Regions from separate parts of the Rhizobium sp. O111 genome, predicted to be linked through region 3. Evidence: predicted binding sites of a transcription regulator. Region 3 holds the regulator's gene; each other region holds the start of a gene.

Region 1 (3,078 bases), 430 kb from region 3:
GCCGTTGCAGGACGGGCAGGGGGCTGCCGACATGTAGCGCTCGATCTCCTCGCGCGCCCAGGCGCTATCGGTTTCCTTCCAGCGGCGCTCGAGGTTGGTGATGATGCCTTCGAAATTCTTGTGCGTCGTGTAGGAGCGTGCGCCGTCGACGTAGTGAAACTCGATCTTTTCCTCGGTGCCGTTGAGGATCACGTCCTGCGCCTTGGCGGAAAGGTCGTTCCAGCGGGCGCCAAGCTTGAAGCCGAAATGCTTGCCAAGCGCTTCGAGCGTCTGGTTGTAATAGGGCGAGGACGACTTGGCCCATGGGGCGATGGCGCCGTCGCGCAGCGTGCGCTCGGGTTCCGGCACGATCAGGTTGGCGTCGATCTTCTGCTGGGCGCCGAGGCCGTCGCAGGTCGGGCAGGCGCCGGCCGGATTGTTGAAGGAGAAGAGACGCGGTTCGATCTCCGAAATGGTGAAGCCAGAGACCGGGCAGGCGAATTTTTCCGAGAAGAGAACGCGTTCGTGCGTTTCGTTGAGCGACTTGTTGGCCGAGCCGCCGGCGGCGGTTTCCTCCACTGGCAATGGCTTGTCGGCGAATTCGGCGATGGCGAGGCCGTCGGCGAGCTTCAGCGAGGTCTCGAGGCTGTCGGCCAGACGCGCCGAGACATCGGCGCGCACGACGACGCGGTCGACGACGATATCGATGTCGTGCTTGTACTTCTTGTCGAGCGCGGGAGCGTCGGCGATCTCGTAGAACTGGCCGTCGATCTTGACGCGCTGGAAACCCTTTTTCATGAGCTCCGCGAGTTCCTTCTTGTACTCGCCCTTGCGGCCGCGTACGAGCGGGGCGAGGATGAAGAGGCGCGTGCCTTCCTCGAAGGCGAGGATGCGGTCGACCATCTGGCTGACGGTCTGGCTCTCGATCGGCAGGCCGGTGGCCGGCGAATAGGGAACGCCGACGCGCGCGAAGAGCAGGCGCATATAGTCGTAGATCTCGGTGACGGTACCAACAGTCGAGCGCGGGTTACGCGAGGTCGTCTTCTGCTCGATGGAGATCGCCGGCGAGAGGCCGTCGATCTGATCGACATCGGGCTTCTGCATCATCTCGAGGAACTGGCGGGCATAGGCCGACAGGCTCTCGACATAGCGGCGCTGGCCCTCGGCATAGATGGTGTCGAAGGCGAGCGAGGATTTGCCCGATCCCGACAGGCCGGTCATGACGATCAGCTTGTTGCGCGGCAGATCGAGGTCGATGCCCTTCAGATTGTGCTCGCGCGCGCCACGGATTGAAATCGTCTTCAGTTCGCTCATCGTCTTCTGCTTCAATGTCTCGGGGGGATAAGAAGAGCCTTTATGTAGTGATGCCGGCTGGCGAGTCGAGGCTGAATATCCCTGTGGTTCACGCTTTTCGATTCCGTTGACACGATGATAATGATAAAATAGAACAAATAAAGAACAAATTTCGTTGTGGATTAACGAAGCTCAACCGCACACCGGCGAAGTCCGATGGGGTAAGGTGTTGTCAATTTCGTTGCGCATGTTGCGGGTTTCGCAATATCGGCAACACGACAAGAAGGTGAAAAGTATGGCTGGCAGCGTGAACAAGGTAATTCTGATCGGAAACGTGGGTGCAGACCCCGAAATCCGTCGGACGCAGGACGGCCGGCCGATCGCCAACCTCCGCATCGCGACATCGGAGACCTGGCGCGACCGCAATTCGGGCGAGCGCCGCGAAAAGACCGAGTGGCACACCGTCGTCGTCTTCAACGAAGGCCTGTGCAAGGTCGTCGAGCAGTACGTCAAGAAGGGCGCCAAGCTCTATATCGAAGGCGCGCTGCAGACCCGCAAGTGGCAGGACCAGCAGGGGCAGGACCGTTATTCCACGGAAGTCGTGCTGCAGGGCTTTGGCTCGACGCTGACGATGCTCGACGGACGCGGCGAAGGCGGCGGCGATCGTTCTGGCGGCGGTTACGGCGGTGGCCGTGGCGGCAATGCCGGCGGTGGTGATTTCGGCGGTGGCGGCGGCTATGGCGACGATTACGGTTCGCCTTCGCAGTCGTCCGGCCGGGGCGGCTCGGGCGGCGGTTCGTCTTCCGGCGGCGGCGGCAATTTCTCGCGCGATCTCGACGACGATATTCCGTTTTGATCGGAAGACAGACCGCATGGTTTCAGACGGCGCGCCTCGGGGTGCGCCGTTTGCGTTTTAACTGAAAGCTCAGACGGGCGAGGGAACGAGGTTCATCGCCGACTTGATGCCATCGACGACGAACTGGGTCGCCAGCGCCGCCAGGATGACGCCGAGCAGGCGGGTCAGGATGGCGCGGCCGGTGACGCCGAGGAAGCGGTCCAGCCGATCGGCGATCAGGAGCGCAAGGAAGAGAAGCAGCAGGCTTGCGGCGATCACGATGATCAACTGCGCCAGTTCGAAGGCTGTCTGCATCGAGCCCGCGATCAGGATGGTCGCGGAGATGGCGCCCGGGCCCGAGATCAATGGGATGGCCAGCGGGAAGACGGCGATGTTCTGGATGTGGTCGACGGTGATCGCGGCCGTGCCGGTCTTCTCCTTGCGATCCTGGCGCTTCTCGAACACCATTTCAAAGGCGATCCAGAAGAGCAGCAGGCCGCCGGCGATGCGGAAGGCGCCGATCGAAATGCCGAGCACGCCAAGCACGCTTGATCCGAAGAGCGCGAAGACGGCGAGAATGATGAACGCGATGATCGTGCCGCGCAGCGCGACCTGCTTGCGCTGGGCTCTGCTCATGCCAACCGTGAGGCCGAGAAAGATCGGCGCGAGACCCGGCGGATCGATCGTCACGAGCAGGGTTGTAAAGGCGTTGATCAGTTGGTCGGCGCTTGCCATCATGTCTCCGTATACCCATATCCGGGCTTGGTTTTCGCGCGATTGTGATGTGGGCAAACCGATTTTGCAAACGGCGCGGCGTGCGTGGTGGCGATTGGGGCCGATAAGCCCCGTTTTGCCCTGATTAGACCGTAAAAGCCTGTTCAAAACTTCCTGCAAAATTGGCTTAGGAACAGCCTTTCCGCTATAAATCTTCAAGTGATTCTAGAAGAGATGTGATCCATTTTGACTGAGCA
Region 2 (3,078 bases), on a different contig from region 3:
TTCAATGGTCTCGTCGAACAAGTCGCTTAGCATGTCCAATACGGCATAAACCCTGTCGGACTTCACAGAATAATAAACTGCCTGAGCATCACGCCGTGTGGACACCAGGTCCATTGCTCGAAGTTTGGCCAAGTGCTGGGAGAGAGCAGACTGGCTCAGGCCAACAGTCTCGGCGAGCTTGCCGACGCCCATCTCTCCATCTCGTAATGTCGTCAAAACTTGTAAACGGCTTGCGTTCGCCATGACGTTCAGCAAGTCGGCCTTTTCGGTGAAGTAAGTCATTGGGGTTCCTTGTAGGAAAGCCGGACTCAGGTCGCTAATAAAACGTTTCCGAATATTCCTGATTCGGTCAACCGGTGACATCAAAACTCGGTTACCGAGTGGTTTCCTTAATCGCTTGGGTCGCGGAATTGTCACTCTTTTCCGGTCGGCCCAACTTATCCAATGATCGGAGCTCGTTCGTTTAGCCAAACTGCACAAGGCGCTCGTACGGACAGCGTCCAAGCACCCCAAATTCCCCACGGGCCACGACCTTTTCGACCGAGCTATTTGGAAACGAAGTGCCCGATTCAGGTTTTTTTACGTGGACCTTCCCGAGAACGTATTGTACGCCGACAACGCCCTGGCAACGCTTTTTGGCGTCGACCCTGCCGAAGCCGAGCAGGGCCTTCCAATCGAGGTTTATCTCGCGAGGGTGCATCCTCAGGACGCGCCGATCCTGGCAAAGGCGATCAGTGACAGCATCATAGCACATCGGCCGCAACAGCAGTCGTACCGGGTCTGTAATTCCGAAGGCGTCTATGTGACGGTGATGTGCTTTGGTAGGGGTTTTCGTGATGCGAATGCGAGCCCGTACGATACGTCGGAATTGTGGTACCCGCCGACAGCGAAGATGATCATTGAGTGGCGACCAGGTTCATGTCCTGGACTTGAGGCGGCTTCCACCTGTATGGCGCGCGAGCCCATAATTGGAAAGCTGCTTCTCGATTTCGATCTTGTCGATCTTGTCGATCACCGACCATACTTCCACGATTTTCGCGTTGGCAAATTTGTAGATCACTTGTTCCGTAAACGAAATCTCTCGCCCGTTCACGGGGAGCCCGACAAAGCTGCCGATCGGTGAAGCTCGAAATTCCAGACGCGCCATCGGTAACGGCGGCTCGCACACGATCTTCGTTGCTTGGGAGTGGAGGTCGGGGACGGTTTTGAAGTCATCGAGCAGCATGTTTCGGTAGCCGGCGAGGCCGAAAGGGCGCTCGTTATGCCGAACATTCTCATCTACAAACTGTCCAAGCTCGTCCCATGCTTGCCGGTTAATTCAAGGTGGATTGCTCAATCGCCAAAGCCGACTTTTCACCACGAGATAACGGCCATCGGGGTGTGAGGGTAGTGTAGGGTCGCGGTGACGGCATCCTGTCGGCTCGCTGTTTTCAATATGTAACTAGAGCGTACGCACATGCTGGCCAGCGCGATGAAGGCCCGGAAGGACTGCTAAACCTTGTCGCCGCGCTTGAGCCAGCTACATTTAGAAGTCGAGCCCAACCTTTAACCCACTTAAAAATATTTTCAACCAGGTCACCGCCTTAGCCGCGTTCGCTACCAAATTGATTCGTTTCGCTAAATTTTCGAATCTCTAATCCACGCCGTAAGATTCCGGTTTCCAAGGCATCTTGACGCCGTCATCGATACGGAACAGAAAGAGAACAACCGAGTTTTCACGGCATGATGTCGTACCTGTCCACCGCGACTTCCAGAGGATTCGTGACCGATGTCGGCTGCCCGCGAGCTAGCCATCGCTGAACTGCGCGAACGCATCTCCTCGATCGAGGGCGGCGTAGCAAAGAAGGCTGGCTGTCTGCCATTTGGTGTCCCGGAGATCGATGCCGTACTCCCGGGCGGCGGCCTGGCATACGGGGCACTGCATGAATTCGCCGGTGGTGGGTCAGGCACCGTCGACGGTGCGGCGGCCGCTCTCTTCGCCGCAGGTGTTGCCGCAAGGACGAAGGGCAAGATCGTCTGGTGCCTGACAAGGCCCGACCTTTTCATGCCAGCGCTAGCGCAGGCAGGCCTCCATCCCGACCGGGTCATCTTCGTCGAGGCCGGCAGGGAGGAGGACGTCCTCGCCAGCATGGAGGAGGCTCTCAGCTACGGTCGCCTCGGCGCGGTCGTCGGCGAGCTCGTCCGCCTGCCAATGGTGTCGTCGCGAAGACTGCAGCTCGCCGCGGAGAAGTCCGGGACACTCGGGATCGTGGTGCGGCGTTGGCGACGGCAGACTGAAGCGAACGACTTCGGACAGCCGACGGCGTCGGTGACGAGGTGGAGGGTGAGCGCGCTGCCATCGGACCCGCTGCCCGTGCCGGGTGTGGGGCGAGCGAAGTGGCTTTTGGAATTGATGAGATCGCGTGCCGGCGAGTGTGCTGAGTTTGAAGTTGGAGCCTGTGATGACAAGGGTCGTCTCGATATTTCTTCCCGATCTTTCGACCGACAGGGTACGGCGGGGCGATCCCTCTATTCAGCCTGAGCAGGCGATCGCCGTTATCGCGAGGTCGGGCTCGAAGCGCTGGGTCGCCGCCGCCGACGCTGCCGCACGCAAGGCTGGATTGCGCGTCGGCATGCCTGCAGCGAAGGCGCAGGCCCTGTTCCAGGGGTTGATGATGGTCGATGCCGACCCGGCCGCCGACGCAGCCGCCCTCGAGCGTATCGCGCTCTGGGCGCTCGGCATCTATTCCCCGATCGTCGCGGTCGATGGCACGGATGGGCTGGTTCTCGACACCGAAGGCGCGGACCACCTCCAAGGTGGCGAGGAGCCGATGCTGACGGGTGTCGCCAATCGCTTCCGCGCGACCGGGCTGACCGCCCGCGTGGCGATTGCCGACACCTGGGGCGCGGCCCATGCTTGCGCTCGCGCGATCACCCGAGAGACTGTGATCGTTCCCCGTGGCGAGATCGTTCGCGCCGTCGAAAAGCTTCCGCTATCTCTTCTTCGGCTTCCCCCAAAGGTCGTCGATGACCTTCGGGTTCTTGGTTTCAAATTCATCGGCGAGCTTGCCAACACTCCACGCGCCCCACTTGCGCTTC
Region 3 (3,078 bases):
TCATCATGATGGCGATCATGCTTGTCGCGGTGCTGTTCGATCGCCCCTCGATCAGCCTGCGCAACATCGCGCTCTCGGCGATGCTGATCATTCTGATGTCGCCATCCGAGGTGCTGGGCCCGAGCTTCCAGATGTCCTACGCCGCGACGCTGGCGCTGGTCGCGGGCTTTGCTGTGTGGACTAGGAGGCGGCATCGCGAAAGCGTTCTTCTCACGCATCCCGCGATAAAGCCGGTCATGGTCACGCTTCGCTTCTTCGGCGGCATCGCGCTGACCTCGATGATCGGCGGTTTCTCGACGGCGCTGTTTTCGATCGAGCATTTTCACAGGCTGAGCGGCTACGGCCTTCCCGCCAACCTGCTTGCCATGCCCGTCATCTCCTTCATCGTCATGCCCTTCGGAATGGCCGCGATGTTGGCGACGCCATTTGGCCTCGACGCTGTGCCGTGGAAGGTCGCCGGCTTCGGGCTGGATCTCGTGATCGACATCGCAAAGATGGTTTCCGGCTGGGGCGGCAGTGTCGATATCGGGCGGATTCCCGAATGGTATTTCGCGATCGCCGTACTCGGCTTCCTCGTCTGGGGGCTGATGCGGACGCGCCTGCGATGGATCGGCGCTGCGGTTGCCGCGCTTGCAACGATCGTCGTCGTCCTGCTGCCTGCGACACCTGCGCCAGAACTCGTCGTGTCCGAGGATGGAAGCCTTGTGGCGGCAGTTACAGGCGACGGCCTTGCCAGCAACCGCGAACGGCCGCCCGACTTCATCTTCGGGCAATGGCAGCGCGCGCTCGCGATCGAAGACCACAAGCCGCCGGATGTGATCGAAGGCGAGGCATTGTCCATTCCCAGGAGGGGTGAGCCAAGGCCACGACTGACACTGAAACAACAACGCGAAGCGCGCGCCATGATGCGCGAAGCAGCGGCTTCGACAAACGACAGCGGTTTCCAGTGCCTCAAGATGGCCTGGTGCGTGACAGCGCTCGATAGCGGCTACGTCATCGCGACGCTCGAAAACGCCGCCTATCTCGGTCCCGCCTGCGATGTGGCCGATATCGTCATCACGCCTGTCCGTCTGCGCCAGGCGACATGCCGTTCCGGCGCAATGCTATTGACCGGCGAAACCCTCAGGCGATCGGGCGCCGTCGAAATCCGTATCGACGAGCAGGGGACACCCGTCGTCAAAACCGCCTATGAAAGCCTCGGTCGCCCCTGGTTGCGCCATCGCGCCTATGACTGGCGCAACGACAGCTTCAGCGACGACCAGTCACCGCCTGGCGATGTCACCACTCAGTGATACCGGCGAATAAGCCCGACGAGCTTGCCCTGAACCTTGACGCGGTCAGGCCCGAAAATGCGGGTTTCGTAAGCCGGGTTCGCAGCTTCCAGCGCGATCGACGCGCCCTTGCGGCGGAAGCGCTTCAGCGTCGCCTCTTCATCGTCGACAAGCGCCACGACGATGTCGCCGGGATTGGCGGTGTTGCCGTTGCGGATGATGACGGTGTCGCCGTCGAAAATGCCGGCTTCGATCATCGAGTCGCCCTTGACCTCGAGCGCGTAGTGCTCGCCGGAGCCGAGCATGTCGGCGGGGACGGTGATGTCGTGGGTGTTGTTCTGGATCGCCGAGATCGGCACACCGGCGGCGATCCGGCCCATGACGGGAACGGACGCCGAGTTGCCGTTGTCGGCGCTGGGCGCGGCCTTCGGGGCAGGGGCCGCGGCCACCGGCTGCGGCTTGCCGAGGCTGCCCTCGATGACGCTCGGCGAGAAGCCGCGTCGCGGCTGCAGGCTCGGATTATAGGCTTCCGGCAGCTTGATGACCTCGAGCGCGCGCGCCCGGTTTGGCAGCCGGCGAATGAAGCCGCGCTCTTCCAGCGCCGTGATCAGCCGGTGAATGCCGGATTTTGATGCTAGATCGAGTGCATCCTTCATTTCGTCGAAGGATGGCGGAACGCCCGACTCTTTCATCCGCTCATGAATGAACAGAAGCAGTTCTTGTTGCTTGCGTGTCAGCATCGAAATGAACCCCAGAGTCGTGAAACAAAGCCAGAACGGACACTATATGTTCCATATGTGTTCCGCAAGTGCCTAAATTTTCGTAAAACTTGGCTCGGAATCGTCGCGATTTTGCACTTCATTCGATTTAACCGCGCTCGCCTCTTGCATTGTGGCGAAAGCCAGCGCACATCTCTGCCGATTTCGGGAGGATTTGCCGATGAGTGACCCCCATCCCCTGGACCACGTGGTGCTGCCGGTGGTCAATATCGAGATGGCGCGCGAGCGCCTGGGCAAGCTCGGTTTTACCGTCGCCGCCGATGCGCGGCACCCATTCGGCACCGAGAATGCCTGCGTCTTCTTTGCCGACAAAACCTACCTCGAGCCGCTCGGCATCGCCAGCCTGGAGACTTACGAAGCGGCCATCGGAGACGGCAACGTTTTCACCGCACGTGATCGTGCCTTCCGCTTCCGCTGCGGCGACGACGGCCTGTCGGCTATCGTCTTCGGTACGCCGGATGCCGATAGCGATCACGCCCGCTTCATCGACGATGGCATGAGCGGCGGCGAGATGCTGAGATTTGCCCGGCAGATGAAGATGCCGGATGGTTCTGAGGCGACCGCCGCGTTCCGCCTGGCTTTCGCGGCCGATCTGCGCGCACCCGATTTCTTCCTCTTCGCCTGCCAGCGCGTCAACCCACTGCCCAGCGATCTCAAGGCCTTGGAAACCCATGCGAATGGCGTTTTGGGCATCCTGTCGATCGTGCTCTCGTCGTCCGATCCCAAGGCGTTCGCGCCGCTGTTGCAGCTGGCGTCTGATGCGCAGGCGACCCGCGAGGAGGCGTTCGGTGTCAGCCTGGATGCCGGCAACGCCCGTATCAATATCCTGTCGCCGGATGGCTTGAACGCTTACTACGATCTCGCCGAGCCCAAGGCCGATCGCGGCCTGCGTGGCGCGGCGATTGTCTTTTCCGTTGCCGATCTCGCCGTGACAGAGGCGCATTTGGCTGCTAACGGGATCACCTATACACGCAAGAACAATCGAATTCTGGTGAAGGCCGCACCCGGCCAGGGCGCGCTCTTCGCCT
Region 4 (3,078 bases), 980 kb from region 3:
GCGGAAGCCGGAGACCCGGTCGCGCGGGTTCTGCGCGAAGCGCAGGATCGCCAGCATGTCCTTCACATGTGCCGAATCCAGGAACTTCAGCCCGCCGAACTTGACGAAGGGGATGTTGCGCCGTGTCAGCTCCACTTCGAGCGGGCCGCTGTGCGAGGAGGTGCGAAACAGCACTGCCTGCTGCTTCAGCGTCATCCCCACTTCGCGGTTCGCCAGCACCTGTTCGACGATGTAGTTCGCCTGCTCGTTCTCGTCCTTGACGGTGAGCAGCTTCGGCCGCTCTTCGGATTGCCGGTCGGTCCAGAGATTCTTGGTGAAGCGCTCGCGCGCCAGTTCGATGACACCATTGGCGGCGGCAAGGATCGTCGTCGTCGAACGATAGTTGCGGTCGAGCGTGATGATATCGGCCGGTGGCTCGAAGGTTTTCGGGAAGTCGAGAATGTTGCGGATCGTCGCCGCCCGGAAGGAGTAAATGGATTGCGCGTCGTCGCCGACCACGGTTAAGCCCCGCCCGCCGGGCTTCAATGCCATCAGCACGGAAGACTGCAGCCGGTTGGTGTCCTGGTACTCGTCGACCATCACATGGTCGAAACGCCCACCGATATCGGCTGCCAGTTCCGGATCGCTCACCATCTGCGCCCAGTAGAGCAATAGGTCGTCGTAATCGAGCACGTTCTGCGCCTGCTTTGCCTCGACATAGCAGGCAAACAGCTCGCGCAGCTGCTCTTCCCAGGTCGCCACCCACGGATACCAGGTCTTCAGGACTTCGCTCAACGGCGTCTCGGAATTGACCGTGCGCGAATAGATCGCGAGACACGTGCCCTTGGTCGGAAACCGGCTTTCGGTCTTCGAGAAGCCAAGCTCGTGCCGGATGAGGTTCATCAGGTCGGCGCTGTCTTCCCGGTCGTGAATGGTGAAATCGACATTGAGGCCGATCTGTTCGGCATAGATCCTGAGCAGTCGCGCGCCGATCCCATGAAAGGTGCCGGCCCAGGTCAGCGCGTCGGTCATGACGGCGGATTTGGCGCCGAGCACCTGGCGGCAGATGCGCTCGACGCGTCGCGCCATCTCGGACGCCGCTCTGCGCGAGAAGGTCATCAAGAGGATGCGCCGCGGATCGGCGCCGTTGACGATCAGATGCGCCACCCGGTGCGCCAGCGTGTTGGTCTTGCCCGATCCGGCGCCGGCGATGATCAGAAGCGGACCGCCCGTCGTATCCGGTCCCTGACCGACCCCATGCTCCACGGCAAGACGCTGCCGCTCGTTCAGTTTCTCGAGATAGGCCGCCGCCTGCATCTATTCTTCAGCCTCTAGCATACGCGTCGCGGCAAAAGCGCGACTCGGGAACAAATATGGAACGTATCAGTGCCGTCTGATGTTTGGAAGTCCCGCGCGGCTGTCACCACAGGGAAACGGTCGAACCTGAACATTTGGTGCACTGCGGAAAACGGGCGACATCTCAGGTGTTGCGTGGCATAAGGGCGCCGAAAACCTGTTTTGGACCACACTTCCCATGATCCGCATCGAAAATATCAGCAAGCAGAACAGCCACCGCATCCTCTTCATCGAGGCCTCGGCGGCGCTCAACAAGGGCGAGAAGATCGGCCTCGTCGGCCCGAATGGCGCCGGCAAGACGACGCTCTTCCGCATGATCACCGGCGAGGAGCAGCCCGATGAGGGCAATGTCGCCGGCGAAAAGGGCGTCACGATCGGCTACTTCAACCAGGATGTCGGCGAAATGTCGGGCCGCAGCGCCGTGGCCGAGGTCATGGAAGGCGCCGGCCCCGTCAGCGTCGTTGCCGCCGAGCTGCGCGAACTCGAAGCCGAGATGGTCGATCCCGACAAGCTCGACGAGATGGATCGCATCATCGAGCGCTACGGCGAGGTCCAGGCGCGCTACGAGGAGCTGGATGGCTACGCGCTCGAGGGCCGCGCCCGCGAAGTGCTCGATGGCCTGAGCTTCACCCAGGAAATGATGGACGGCGATGTCGGCGGCCTCTCAGGCGGCTGGAAGATGCGCGTGGCGCTCGCCCGCATCCTGTTGATGCGCCCTGATGTCATGCTGCTCGACGAACCGAGCAACCATCTGGATCTCGAAAGCCTGATCTGGCTGGAAGAGTTCCTGAAGAACTATGACGGCGCGCTTTTGATGACGTCGCACGACCGCGAGTTCATGAACCGCATCGTCGGCAAGATCATCGAGATCGATGGCGGCCAGCTCACCTCCTATTCCGGCGACTATGCCTTTTACGAGCAGCAGCGCGCCCAGAACGAGAAGCAGCAGCAGGCCCAGTTCGAGCGCCAGCAGGCGATGCTTGCCAAGGAAATCAAGTTCATCGAACGCTTCAAGGCGCGCGCCTCACACGCCTCGCAGGTGCAGAGCCGCGTCAAGAAGCTGGAAAAGATCGACCGCGTAGAGCCGCCCAAGCGCCGCCAGTCGGTCGCCTTCGAGTTCCTTCCCGCGCCGCGCTCCGGCGAAGACGTGATCAACCTGAAGAACGTCCACAAGAAGTACGGCAGCCGCACGATCTATGAAGGCCTCGACTTCATGGTTCGCCGCAAGGAGCGCTGGTGCATCATGGGCATCAACGGCGCCGGAAAGTCGACGCTGCTGAAGCTGGTCACGGGCTCGACCGAGCCGGATCAGGGCACGGTTGCGCTCGGCGCCAGCGTCAAGCTCGGCTATTTCGCCCAGCACGCCATGGACCTGCTCGATGGTGAACGCACGGTTCTCGAATGGCTGGAAGATAGTTTTCCGCTTGCCGGGCAGGCACCGCTGCGCGCGCTCGCCGGCTGCTTCGGTTTTTCCGGCGACGACGTCGAAAAGAAGTGCCGGGTTCTCTCCGGTGGTGAAAAGGCGCGTCTGGTCATGGCCAAGATGCTGTTCGACCCGCCAAACCTGCTCGTCCTCGACGAGCCGACCAACCACCTGGATCTCGACACCAAGGAAATGCTGATCAAGGCCCTGTCGCAATACGAGGGCACCATGCTCTTCGTCAGCCACGACCGCCACTTCCTGGCGGCGCTGTCGAACCGCGTGCTGGAACTGACGCCCGACGGCATCCACCAGTATGGCGG

Evidence for each region. Region 3 encodes LexA, which represses DNA repair genes until DNA is damaged. Its sites were predicted from a motif close to TGTTCNNNNTGTGTTCNG; they were not measured.
Region 1: uvrA (excinuclease ABC subunit UvrA) is a predicted target of LexA. The motif match lies at 1,423-1,440, and genes of this name have one in related genera.
Region 2: ACVTFQ_RS26015 (ImuA family protein) is a predicted target of LexA. The motif match lies at 1,689-1,706, and genes of this name have one in related genera.
Region 4: ACVTFQ_RS01770 (ATP-dependent helicase) is a predicted target of LexA. The motif match lies at 1,343-1,360, and genes of this name have one in related genera.

Annotation. Positions count from the first base shown of each region.
Region 1 covers NZ_JBSHXL010000001.1:1,758,652-1,761,729, reverse strand. The annotation lists gene uvrA (excinuclease ABC subunit UvrA) at 1-1,293, opposite strand, end outside; gene ACVTFQ_RS08950 (single-stranded DNA-binding protein) at 1,568-2,128, shown strand; gene ACVTFQ_RS08945 (MarC family protein) at 2,198-2,842, opposite strand; gene gyrA (DNA gyrase subunit A) at 3,068-3,078, shown strand, end outside.
Region 2 covers NZ_JBSHXL010000003.1:50,414-53,491, forward strand. The annotation lists gene ACVTFQ_RS26000 (ArsR/SmtB family transcription factor) at 1-282, opposite strand, end outside; gene ACVTFQ_RS26005 (PAS domain-containing protein) at 584-1,123, shown strand; partial or broken gene ACVTFQ_RS26010 (ester cyclase) at 1,010-1,318, opposite strand; gene ACVTFQ_RS26015 (ImuA family protein) at 1,769-2,521, shown strand; gene ACVTFQ_RS26020 (Y-family DNA polymerase) at 2,442-3,078, shown strand, end outside.
Region 3 covers NZ_JBSHXL010000001.1:1,332,723-1,335,800, forward strand. The annotation lists gene ACVTFQ_RS06840 (ComEC/Rec2 family competence protein) at 1-1,292, shown strand, start outside; gene lexA (transcriptional repressor LexA) at 1,286-2,011, opposite strand; gene ACVTFQ_RS06850 (VOC family protein) at 2,211-3,078, shown strand, end outside.
Region 4 covers NZ_JBSHXL010000001.1:355,481-358,558, forward strand. The annotation lists gene ACVTFQ_RS01770 (ATP-dependent helicase) at 1-1,296, opposite strand, end outside; gene ACVTFQ_RS01775 (ABC-F family ATP-binding cassette domain-containing protein) at 1,514-3,078, shown strand, end outside.